DNA from 2 places in the Peribacillus sp. YIM B13481 genome. Region 1 is predicted to be linked to the other one. Evidence: predicted binding sites of a transcription regulator. Region 1 holds the regulator's gene; the other holds the start of a gene.

Region 1 (5,771 bases):
CTTGTAGGGGCACTATTAATAGGCGTTAATGCGGCTAAGGCTGTAGCTTTTGCACATGGAATCCCGATTGTAGGTACGCATCATATAGCGGGCCATATCTATGCAAATAGACTTATTCAGGAGATCCAATATCCTGCCCTTTCTTTGGTCGTTTCGGGAGGTCATACTGAATTGGTCCTTTTGGAAGAACCGGGTTCTTTCAAGGTGATAGGTGAGACGCGGGATGATGCAGCAGGAGAGGCGTATGATAAAGTGGCTCGAACCTTGGGGCTCCCTTATCCTGGTGGCCCTCATATCGATAGACTTGCACAAGAAGGTTCACCTTCATTGAAACTGCCTCGGGCATGGTTGGATGGCAGCTATGACTTTTCTTTCAGCGGGTTGAAATCAGCTGTAATCAACACTTTGCATAATGCAGAACAGCGCGGGGAAAAAATTGAACCTAAAGATTTGGCGGCAAGTTTCCAAGCAAGCGTGATAGAAGTGCTTGTAATAAAAGCTGTTAAGGCTGCCAAGGAATATAATGTGAAACAGGTATTGCTCGCCGGTGGAGTTGCGGCAAATAAAGGCCTGAGGGAAGCATTAACGGAAGCTTTTAAGGATTTACCTATGGATATATCCATTCCGCCCCTCTACCTTTGTACGGACAATGCGGCCATGATCGGTGCTGCCGGCAGTGTCATGTTTGAAAAAGGTAAGCGCTCCGGATTGGATTTGAACGGAAATCCCGGATTGGATATAGAAGCATAATTGACGTGAAGACAGGACCTTAACTTCGGGATCCTGTCTTTTTATCGTGTTTAATAAAAAAATAGAATATTCTGTGGATAAAGTTTATTTGACAATCAAACTGCATGTGTATAAACAGGAGTTTTGTGGATAAGTGGATATGTTTCTGTGGATTATGTGTATAACTCGAATCAATGGCTAGTAAACGGCAAGTGATTTGTTAATAATTTTGTGGATAACTTTTAGGGGCATTTTAACTGGAAAAGAAAAGACCGAGTCATTTGACTCGGTCAATTGTCATTCTTCCAGTTCAGCCCATTCTTCGAGAAGCAGGTCTAATTTTTCCTGTGCTACATCAAGCTTTGTTTGGACTTCCATTACTTTCTCATGGTCCTGGAAAACATTTGGGTCACAAAGGTGTTCGTTGTATTCGTTTATTTCGGTTTCAAGAAGCTCCATGGCCGCCTCGATTTCCTCAATGCGCCTTTTTCGCTGGCGTTCAGCTTTTTTTGCTTCCTTATCAATTTTATAATTTGTTTTTTCTGCGGCTACATCTAAGGTTTTTGCGTGATTTTCCTGTTCAAGTTCTTTGATTTCAGCTTGCTCCTGTTTCTTCTCTACGTAGTAATCATAATCACCGAGGAATTCTTCGTTTCCGTCTTTGGAAAGCTCGATCACTTTCGTTGCTATCCGATTTATGAAATAGCGGTCATGTGAAACGAAAAGAATGGTTCCCGGATAATCGATCAATGCATTTTCAAGCACCAATTTACTGTCGAGGTCTAAATGGTTTGTTGGCTCATCAAGAATTAAAAAATTCCCTTTTTCCATCATCATTTTGGCTAGAGCTAGCCTGGCCTTTTCGCCGCCGCTTAGTGTGGAAACGGTTTTCAAAACATCGTCCCCACTAAAAAGAAAATTACCGAGTACGGTTCGTATGTCCTTTTCCGGTTTAAGGGGATAATCATCCCATAATTCATTGAGTACGCGTTTATTGGAAATAAGGTTAGCCTGTTCCTGATCGTAGTAGCTGACTTCGACGTTCGTTCCAAAACGGAAATTCCCAGAAAGTGCAGGCAGCTTAGAGATGATCGTTTTCAATAACGTTGATTTTCCAACGCCATTTGGGCCAACAAGAGCTATGCTCTCTCCTTTTGTCATCCGGGAATTTATATTTTTTGATACCGTTTCTCCTTCGTAACCGATAGCCAAATCCTGAAGGTGTAGCACTTCATTTCCGCTTTGCCGTTCAATCTGGAAAGAGAAATTAGCGGATTTTTCATCACCTTGCGGCTTGTCCAATACATCCATCTTTTCGAGCTGTTTGCGTCTACTTTGTGCTCTTTTCGTGGTGGAAGCCCTTGTGATATTGCGTTGGACAAAGTCGCGAAGCTTTTCGATTTCCCCTTGTTGTTTCTCGAAAAGCTTCATGTCCCGCTCATAATCTTCCGCTTTTCCCTCTAGGTAAGAACTATAATTGCCATAGTACTTTTTCATGTTATTCCGGGAAATTTCATATACCTGGTTTACAACTTTATCAAGAAAATAGCGGTCATGGGAAACAATAAGAACAGCTCCTTGGTAGCCTTGTAAATATTGTTCAAGCCAAGAAAGGGTTTCGATATCCAAATGGTTCGTTGGCTCATCCAGAATCAATATATCCGGTTTCCTTAAAAGCAGCTTCCCTAAAGCAAGTCTTGTTTTTTGCCCACCGCTTAAAGTGGAAATTGGGGTAGAATAGTCAAAATCAGCAAACTGAAGTCCATGCAATACTGAACGAATATCCGCTTCATATTGATAACCGCCCTTCTCTTTGAAAGCTACCATCAAAGTGTCATATTCATTTAATACTTTTTGGTAAATTGCTTCATTTTCAAAGATGTCAGGTCTGGCCATATCAGCCTCAAGGCGACGCAGTTCTTTTTCTTGTTCTAAAAGGTCATTGAATACAGTCAGCATTTCATCCCAAATGGTCAGTTCTGATTCCAGTCCCGTGTCCTGTGCCATATATCCGATGGTGACACCTTTTGGTTTGATTATTTCACCGCCATCATGGGAAAGCTGCCCGGCTATGATTTTTAGCAGAGTAGATTTTCCAGCGCCATTTCGGCCGACAAGTGCAATTCTATCCTTATTTTGAACTTCGAGCTTCATATTTGATAAAATAAGTTCAGCTCCATAATATTTCGATAGTTGATTGATTTGTAATAAAATCATAGATTTCACCTCAATTGATTATTGTTAGTGTAACGTATTATAGTTATTATCGGCAACAGCTTGGTTCCAAGCAAAAACAAGCTATTACATAAAGTGGAATAATAGTGTATGATTTAGGAGGGGTTACTTAAATGGGAGACTTAACGCATTTTAATGAACAAGGCCGGGCTAAGATGGTTGATGTGACTGCTAAGCCTGAAACATCCCGGACGGCAATAGCTCAATCGAGCATTTTATTGAACGATGAAATATATGAGTTGGTCACGAACCAGAAAATGAAAAAAGGTGATGTATTGGCCGTTGCACAGGTTGCAGGAATCATGGCCAGCAAAAATACATCCAATATAATTCCAATGTGCCACCCTATTGCTCTGCAAGGGGTCAATATAGCCTTTGAATGGGAAAAAGAAGATGAAGGATATAGGCTTAGGATTGAAACGGAAGCTAAGACAAAAGGGAGTACAGGTGTGGAAATGGAAGCGTTAACAGCTGCATCCGTGACTGCCTTGACTATTTATGACATGTGTAAGGCCCTTGATAAGGGAATGGTAATCGGGCCTACATTCTTAGTGGAGAAAACAGGCGGAGTGTCTAGTAACGATTATAAAAGACAAGTAATTCAAACAGATAGAGATTAAGTTGAAAAGCATGTGTGAAGGCGGGGAAGAATGATGAACCATGACCCAAAGATACCGCAGGCAACAGCCAAAAGGTTGCCATTGTATTATCGATTTTTAAAGAACTTACATTCCTCAGGCAAACAAAGAGTTTCCTCGGCAGAGCTAAGCGAAGCTGTAAAGGTGGATTCTGCGACTATTCGCCGTGATTTTTCCTACTTTGGAGCGCTTGGAAAAAAAGGCTACGGCTACAATGTCAATTATTTATTATCCTTCTTTAGAAAAACACTAGATCAAGATGAACTGACAAAAGTCGCTTTAATCGGAGTGGGGAATTTAGGGACTGCTTTTTTAAATTACAATTTCATTAAAAATAATAATACGAAGATTGAAATGGCATTTGAAGTTTCTGAAGATAAGGTCGGCAAGCAAATAGCTGATGTGCCAATCTATCATATGGATCAAATCGATACACTATTGCAGGAAAATAATATTACTGCGGCTATTTTGACAGTGCCTGCTCAGGTAGCACAGACGATAACCGATCGTCTAGTCAAAGCTGATATAAAAGGAATATTGAATTTCACACCTGCACGGCTGACGGTACCCCCATCCATAAGGGTTCACCACATTGACCTGGCCGTGGAGCTTCAGTCACTCATCTACTTTCTGAAACATTATCCTGTAGTGGAAGAAGCTGCATTGGAGGAATGAAAAAAACGCTGCATCTTCGCAGCGTTTTTTTATTTTTTCTTATTTTTTTGGGCGGCTTTAATCTTAAAGTGAAGCATGATCATGCGTAATCCCGATCCAAAGTCTAAAGTCGCAATTAGTACAAGTATGTAGGCAAAGATTCCCCATCCGGAAGAACTGACGGTTTGAATCGCGATAGCGGTAAAAAGAGCTCCTAAGCCTGCATAGATGATACCCATGAATAATGGTGATTGACGTTTCATAATAAACCTCCGATGAAGGCCTGTGCAGTATCTAGCATCTTCTCAATATCATCCCGATTTACAACTTGAAAGATGATAACAAGCGTATTCATCGCAATATGTGCGCTCATGGAAACGAGGATGCGGCCCGTTTTCGCATAAAGAAAAGCAAAGGTAAAACCCATTGCCGAATATAAAAGAAGATGTTCCAATTCACCATGCGCCAAGCCAAAAATAACTGAACTGAGTAAAGCAGAAATAAAGAAGTTAAAGCGTTTATGAAGTGATCCGAAAATGATTTTCCGAAAAATGATTTCTTCCAATATAGGTCCAATAACTGAAGTGACGAAAATGACTATGGGAACTTGGTAAATGAGTGAAATGAGCTGCTGTGTATTTTCAGATTCAGGCTCCACCCCAAGCATCTGTTCAATGTATCCAGCAATGCTTTGCGCAAAAAGAGCGAGGAACACTCCGGCAACTGCCCATAATATGGACGTGGGAATGGAAGCTGGAGTGCTTCTGTCCATTTTTTCCTTCATATCTTTTCTCATTAAAAACAGGATCAAGGATAGAGCAACGAAAAAGCTGAATACGATCCAGTATGCTGCAGACCTCACCTGGAGTTCATCAGCAGTCATTCCAGTTGAAGACCCGATCAGCATGAAAAGAGGTACCCCAACAATACTGGATAATTGCATGGAAATGTAGGTGATGACGACGAACCAATATTCTTTTTTCAAAAATGAAAACTCCTTTTATTTAGTCACCCATTCCGCTTAGAACGTTCCTGATATGGGGACAATCTATAAACGCATACTCCAAAATGGTATCAAATAATGAGACAGAACACCACTTAAAGATACCCCTAACAAAACATTTTAGCACCTTTGTTAAAAGAATCATTATGCTAAAGTAGTATACCCGAAATTTATCAGAAATTAATAAAAAATTTTCGATAAGATACTTGCAAAAAAGGCTCGGTTTATTTAATATTATAAATGTGTTAGCACTCGATGGTGAAGAGTGCTAATAATCATGAAACAAATTATCAAGAGAATATGAGGAGGTTGTTTCACTTGTTAAAACCATTAGGTGATCGCGTTATTATTGAACTAGTTCAATCTGAAGAAAAGACTGCAAGCGGTATTGTTCTTCCTGATACTGCAAAAGAAAAGCCACAAGAAGGTAAGGTAGTAGCTGTTGGTACTGGCCGTGTCCTTGAAAATGGCGAACGTGTTGCTTTAGAGGTTGCCCAAGGCGATCTAATTAT
Region 2 (5,771 bases), on a different contig from region 1:
TGTACGAGAAGACGCTTTTCAGGCCAAATTGGAATGGGCGTGCCCAAAAAACAATTGGACGCTGCAATCGGTTATATACGTGACACACCGGCAGTTCGGGATGTCCTTATTTCCGGCGGTGACGGATTATTGATCAATGATACGATCCTTGAATATATCCTCAAAAATTTAAGGGAAATTCCTCATGTGGAAATAATCAGGATAGGTACACGGGCTCCGGTTGTTTTTCCTCAAAGAATCACTGAAAATTTATGTACCATTTTAAAAAAGTATCATCCGGTTTGGCTGAATACTCATTTCAATACCTCGATCGAAATTACCGAAGAGTCAAAGAAAGCATGTGAGATGCTTGCCGATGCAGGGGTACCTGTGGGTAATCAGGCCGTTATTTTAGCGGGGATAAATGACAGTGTCGCTATCATGAAAAAGCTGATGCATGACCTTGTCAAGATTCGGGTTCGACCTTACTATATTTATCAGTGCGATCTATCGGAAGGCATCGGTCATTTCAGGGCTCCCATATCAAAAGGGATTGAAATCATCGAGGGACTACGTGGCCATACATCCGGGTATGCCGTTCCAACCTTTGTTGTCGATGCACCAGGGGGTGGCGGGAAAATCACATTACAACCGAATTATATCCTTTCACAATCACCGACAAAAACAGTGCTTCGTAATTTTGAAGGAGTGATTACAACATATCCCGAACCTGAGCATTACACACCAGGGCTTGCAGATGATTATTTCAAAGGGATATACCCTGAAATGGAAGAAAAACGGTCAGATATAGGAATTGCTGGTTTGATGAACGACAAGCAATTTAATTTGGTCCCTGAAGGACTGAAGCGAATGAATCGACGGGAAAATTATGGGACCAACCCAGAGCATGCTTCATTGAAAAACCAGCGTGAAAAGAGAGATCTGTTAAAAGAAAAGAAATTCCAGGCACAGCAAAAAAAGAGCACTCCAAAGGGAGATGAATAGCATGGAGACGTGTCCATGGTGTGAGAAAGGGAAGCTTGCATCGGTAAAGGGGACGGTGTATTGGGAACTGCCGGATGGTTCGAGGGCTGTTGAAATTGATGAAACGCCATCGTTCCATTGTGATAATTGCCATGCGCTATTTCAGAGTGATGAAACGACTAAAGAGATTGAAGACCAGCTGTTTTTAATTGATAAGAAACAGTTAGGGAAACAGACTACGTATGACGGGTTATTGAAGATGAAGCGGGTGTTAAAGCGGAATTATTTTGACTTTGGGGAATAACAAAATAATTAGAAGTTGCCTCATCTACTTTTTTTGGTGAGGTTTTTCTGTGCGCCCGGCGGTGCGGTCTATAGGGTGCACATCTCGAACGGTGAAGGCATTAGTAGCGGTGGCTTTCCGTGGTGACGCGGAATTCTGAAGTGAATTGAGATGGATTATTTAGAAGCCCCTTTTGGAGAGGTCTTTTGAAATTTCTTCAATAAAACAACTAATTTTTATTTTCAAAATACGAAGAGCAGAAATAATAATGAAAGGCTAATTAACAAAATTAAGATCCATGCGGCTGTCGTAATGTTCTTGTAAATATTACCAGGTAACAGCAACGCAGTGATAATAGTCACCGCCATCTGCGAGGTTCAAAAGGAGTGTTGTTACCCTAAATAAATGAAACGGTCATCGTTGAAAAACCAGCCAAGATAATAGTTGCGTTATTTATCCAGTGCCGTTACAAAAGGACTTTCCTTTTATTAAACGCCCCATGTGCAGCCATATAAACTGCAAGTCGGAGTGAAATGATATAAATCACCACTAGTACTATTAACATAATGATAACCGCTTGGGGAGCATCTTCCTTCATTTTAAGTCTCATGGCCATAAGTCCAATTACTTCTATTCCTCCATAATCGTAAAAGTCATAGATTAAGAATGACCAAAAACCTTTCCAACCTTTCGGGAAATAGTTCATTGACTAAAATTAGGCAACCCAGCATGTTTTACATCCCCGTGAATCCATCCGACACGGCAGCCGCTGCAAGAATAATAAAAATAACAATAGCCGCCGTTTTGATAACGGTCAGTAAATAAAACCCTCATTGCCGATTAAAACGACAATAATCGTGAGAATGGCGTATCCAGCTGCAAAGAGCCAAAGAGGAACATTTGGAAACCAAAATCTTGATAAGGTCGAAAGAGCCGTTAATTGGCCACCCAAAATGAGGATGTTTGAACTCCAATAGTTCCAGCCGCGCTAAATTTGACCCAACGCCCATAAGCTTTGTTTGCATAGTAGCAGAAAGATCCAACTTGAGGATCTTCAGCCGTCATTTTAGCTAATAAGCTGTATACAATATAGGTTCCAATAGCTGCGAAAAAAATCCAGTACAAATAGTGCAGCCAACCCCTATTAAGGACAATTGCACCTTTTTAAATTTTCTTCTTCACTACCCTTATTATGACCACTAGGAAAAAAAATCCATGCAGTAACTCCTCACATATTCAAATTCCTTTTCAAAGCAAGTAGGTATTTAGATTACCTGTTTCTCTGAACATTCTCTAATTGAATTCATACATATTCATCCCACCTAAAAATGTAATTGTGAGAAATTACCATTCTTAATACACATTTTTTGGGATAACTTCATTTTTTGTGGATAACTTAAAAATGAAATCTTAAATCTTAAATGAAAGGATACATATATGAAAACAAAATGGGTTTTATTTGCTATTCTTTCTTCCATAGTCAATCTGCTTTCTGGCTGTGAATCATTAGCGGTCTTAGATCCTAAAGGACCTCAAGCCCAAACGCAAGCCAATGTGATTTGGCTATCAATTGCGATCATGACGGTTATTGTTATTGTTGTTTGTGCTATTTTAGTCTTTGTGTTAGCGAAATACCGTGACTCTAAACTACCTAAAGATTATGAACCACCCTACATTGAAGGGAATCATGTTGTTGAATCGATTATTGTGGGGGTGCCAATTTTAATCGTCATTTTCTTCTCCGTTGTTTCTGTAATTTCCAACAATAAAGTGGAAGCCACTCCGGAAGGGTACAAAGGTCAAGATCCATTAGTTATTTACGCTTCGTCATCTGACTGGAAGTGGCATTTTAGTTATCCAGAAAACGATATCGAGACAATAAACTACTTGTATATTCCAACAAATCGACCACTTGAATTTAAACTTTATTCATTCGGACCTATCACGAGTTTCTGGATTCCACAACTTGGCGGTCAAAAATATGCCATGTCTAACATGGTGACCACATTACACTTAGCAGCGGACGAATCAGGGGAAATGATGGGACGAAATGCAAACTTTAGTGGGAAAGGCTTCGCAGAAAATACGTTCCACGTCGAAGCGATATCTCAAGATAAGTTTGATGAATGGGTAAAGGAAGTTAAAGAAACTGCGAATCCTATTACTGAAGTAAGATTCAATGAATTATTAAAACCGGGTCATGAGGGACAGTTAACGTTTACTGGAACACATTTAGGCTTCTCACCAGCTCCAGAAGGTGAAAATGCTGGACATCATCATGGCTCAAGTGACTCTAACGCGAATTCAAAAGGTGAACATATGGAGCATGATCATAAGTCAAGTAATAGTGAAGAAAAATCAGCACACAATCATGAATAATTTCTTAGTCTATCTCAAGAAAAATATTTTCAGAAAGGAAACACAATAGTATGGGTTTTTTCTCTAGATTTCTTATACCTAATCCTAGTCCCGTTCTTTACTCATCAATGGTGGCCATTGGTGTTACTGTTCTCTTGATCATTGTTGGTTTAACCCACTTTAAAAAATGGTTTTATTTATGGAGTGGCTGGCTAACAACAGTCGATCATAAAAGAATAGGTATTATGTATCTAATATCTGCTTTGTTGATGCTATTTCGTGGTGGGGTAGATGCTGTGATGATGCGTGCGCAACTTGCCGTACCGGATAACAAATTATTAGATTCACAGCACTATAATGAAATTTTTTCAACACACGGGGTTGTGATGATTCTCTTTATGGCGATGCCGTACATTATGGCCTTAATGAATTTCGTAGTGCCATTACAAATTGGAGCCCGAGATGTAGCATTCCCACGTTTAAATGCCATAAGTTTCTGGTTATTTTTTATGGGTGCGATGCTATTCAACATCTCTTTTGTAATTGGTGGTTCGCCTGATGCAGGGTGGACATCTTATTTCCCGCTTGCAGGTAATGAATTTAGCCCGCATGTTGGAACGAATTATTATATGATTGGTATTCAGATAGCCGGAATAGGTACATTAATGACGGGGATTAACTTTTTGACGACTATTCTTAAAATGAGAGCACCCGGTATGACATTAATGAAAATGCCAATGTTTACATGGTCTGCTTTAGTCACAAGCATTATTATCATTTTCGCATTCCCTGTATTAACAGTGGCGCTGATCATGGGAACAATGGATCGACTATTCGCAACCAAGTTTTTCACAATGACTGATGGCGGTATGGATATGCTTTGGGCTAACCTGTTCTGGGTTTGGGGACATCCTGAAGTATATATCTTAATCTTGCCTGCATTTGGTCTATTTAGTGAGATTATCCCAACCTTTTCACGGCGTAACCTATATGGCTATCGATCAATGGTTGCTTCAATGGTATTTATCTCTATATATTCATTCTTCGTTTGGACGCACCATTTCTTTACAATGGGGCAAGCAGCATATGTTAATAGTATTTTCTCGATTACAACGATGGTCATTGCTATTCCGACTGGAATCAAGATCTTTAACTGGTTGTTCACGATGTGGAAAGGTAGAATCAGATTTACCGTACCTATGCTTTATTCAATAGGTTTCATACCTCTTTTCACAATCGGTGGAGTTACCGGGGTTATGCTTGCGATGTCAGCGGCGGATTATCAATACCATAATACAATGTTTTTAGTAGCTCACTTCCACAATGTCATTATTCCGGGTGTAGTATTTGCTGTGCTTGGTGCCGGAACTTACTACTGGCCGAAAATGTTTGGTTTCATGTTGAATGAAAGGATTGGGAAATGGGCGTTCTGGTTTCTAACCATTGGTTTTTGCTTAGCATTCTTCCCTATGTATATCACTGGTTTAGATGGTCAAGCACGTCGTATATACACATACTCTGAATCGACTGGATTTGGACCATTGAATATGATTTCGTTTATCGGGGCAGCTTTAATGGCAATCAGCTTTGTATTAATCGTATATACGATTTATTATAGCATTCGCCATGCTCCAAGAGATGTTAGTGATGATCCGTGGGATGCACGTTCCCTTGAATGGGCTACTCATAACCCCGTACCAGAATATAACTTTGCTATTATTCCACAAGTGAACTCAAGGGAAACGTTTTGGGATGCTAAATATAAGGGTCATGAATTATTCAAGGGTGACTATGAAAAAATTCATATGCCCAATAACACCGGCGGACCGTTTATCATGTCCTGCATCTTCTTTGTCTTTGGGTTTGCGTTAGTATTCAGCATCTGGTTTCTTGCGATTATTGGGTTAATCGGTATCTTTGTTTGCATGGCTTATCGTTCATTCGAAATAGATCATGGGCATTACATTTCTGTAGAAGAAATTAAAGAGACAGAAGCAAAATTTGGGGGTGTTAGTAAATGGAAATAGATCACTCGCAACCTCTTGAATATAGTACGGAACAAAATCGTCTAAATATTTTAGGCTTCTGGATTTTCCTTGGAGCCGAAATTATGCTTTTTGGAACACTCTTTGCATCATATTTTACATTAGTTGATCGTACGGGTAAC

Evidence for each region. Region 1 encodes Rex, which represses fermentation and respiration genes when NADH is low (regulators of the CRP and FNR family bind a similar motif). Its sites were predicted from a motif close to TTGTGAAATATTTCACAA; they were not measured.
Region 2: the regulator Rex is predicted to act here: its motif matches at 2,632-2,649, upstream of qoxA (cytochrome aa3 quinol oxidase subunit II).

The regions. Positions count from the first base shown of each region.
Region 1 is NZ_JBHZPE010000054.1:19,054-24,824, reverse strand. It holds gene tsaD (tRNA (adenosine(37)-N6)-threonylcarbamoyltransferase complex transferase subunit TsaD) at 1-750, shown strand, start outside; gene ACFX4X_RS21645 (ABC-F family ATP-binding cassette domain-containing protein) at 1,027-2,946, opposite strand; gene moaC (cyclic pyranopterin monophosphate synthase MoaC) at 3,078-3,584, shown strand; gene ACFX4X_RS21635 (redox-sensing transcriptional repressor Rex) at 3,615-4,277, shown strand; gene ACFX4X_RS21630 (YdiK family protein) at 4,307-4,519, opposite strand; gene ACFX4X_RS21625 (CPBP family intramembrane glutamic endopeptidase) at 4,516-5,241, opposite strand; gene groES (co-chaperone GroES) at 5,578-5,771, shown strand, end outside.
Region 2 is NZ_JBHZPE010000004.1:38,402-44,172, reverse strand. It holds gene kamA (lysine 2,3-aminomutase) at 1-984, shown strand, start outside; gene ACFX4X_RS04380 (YokU family protein) at 986-1,267, shown strand; partial or broken gene ACFX4X_RS04375 (amino acid permease) at 1,484-2,459, opposite strand; gene qoxA (cytochrome aa3 quinol oxidase subunit II) at 2,684-3,625, shown strand; gene qoxB (cytochrome aa3 quinol oxidase subunit I) at 3,676-5,631, shown strand; gene qoxC (cytochrome aa3 quinol oxidase subunit III) at 5,622-5,771, shown strand, end outside.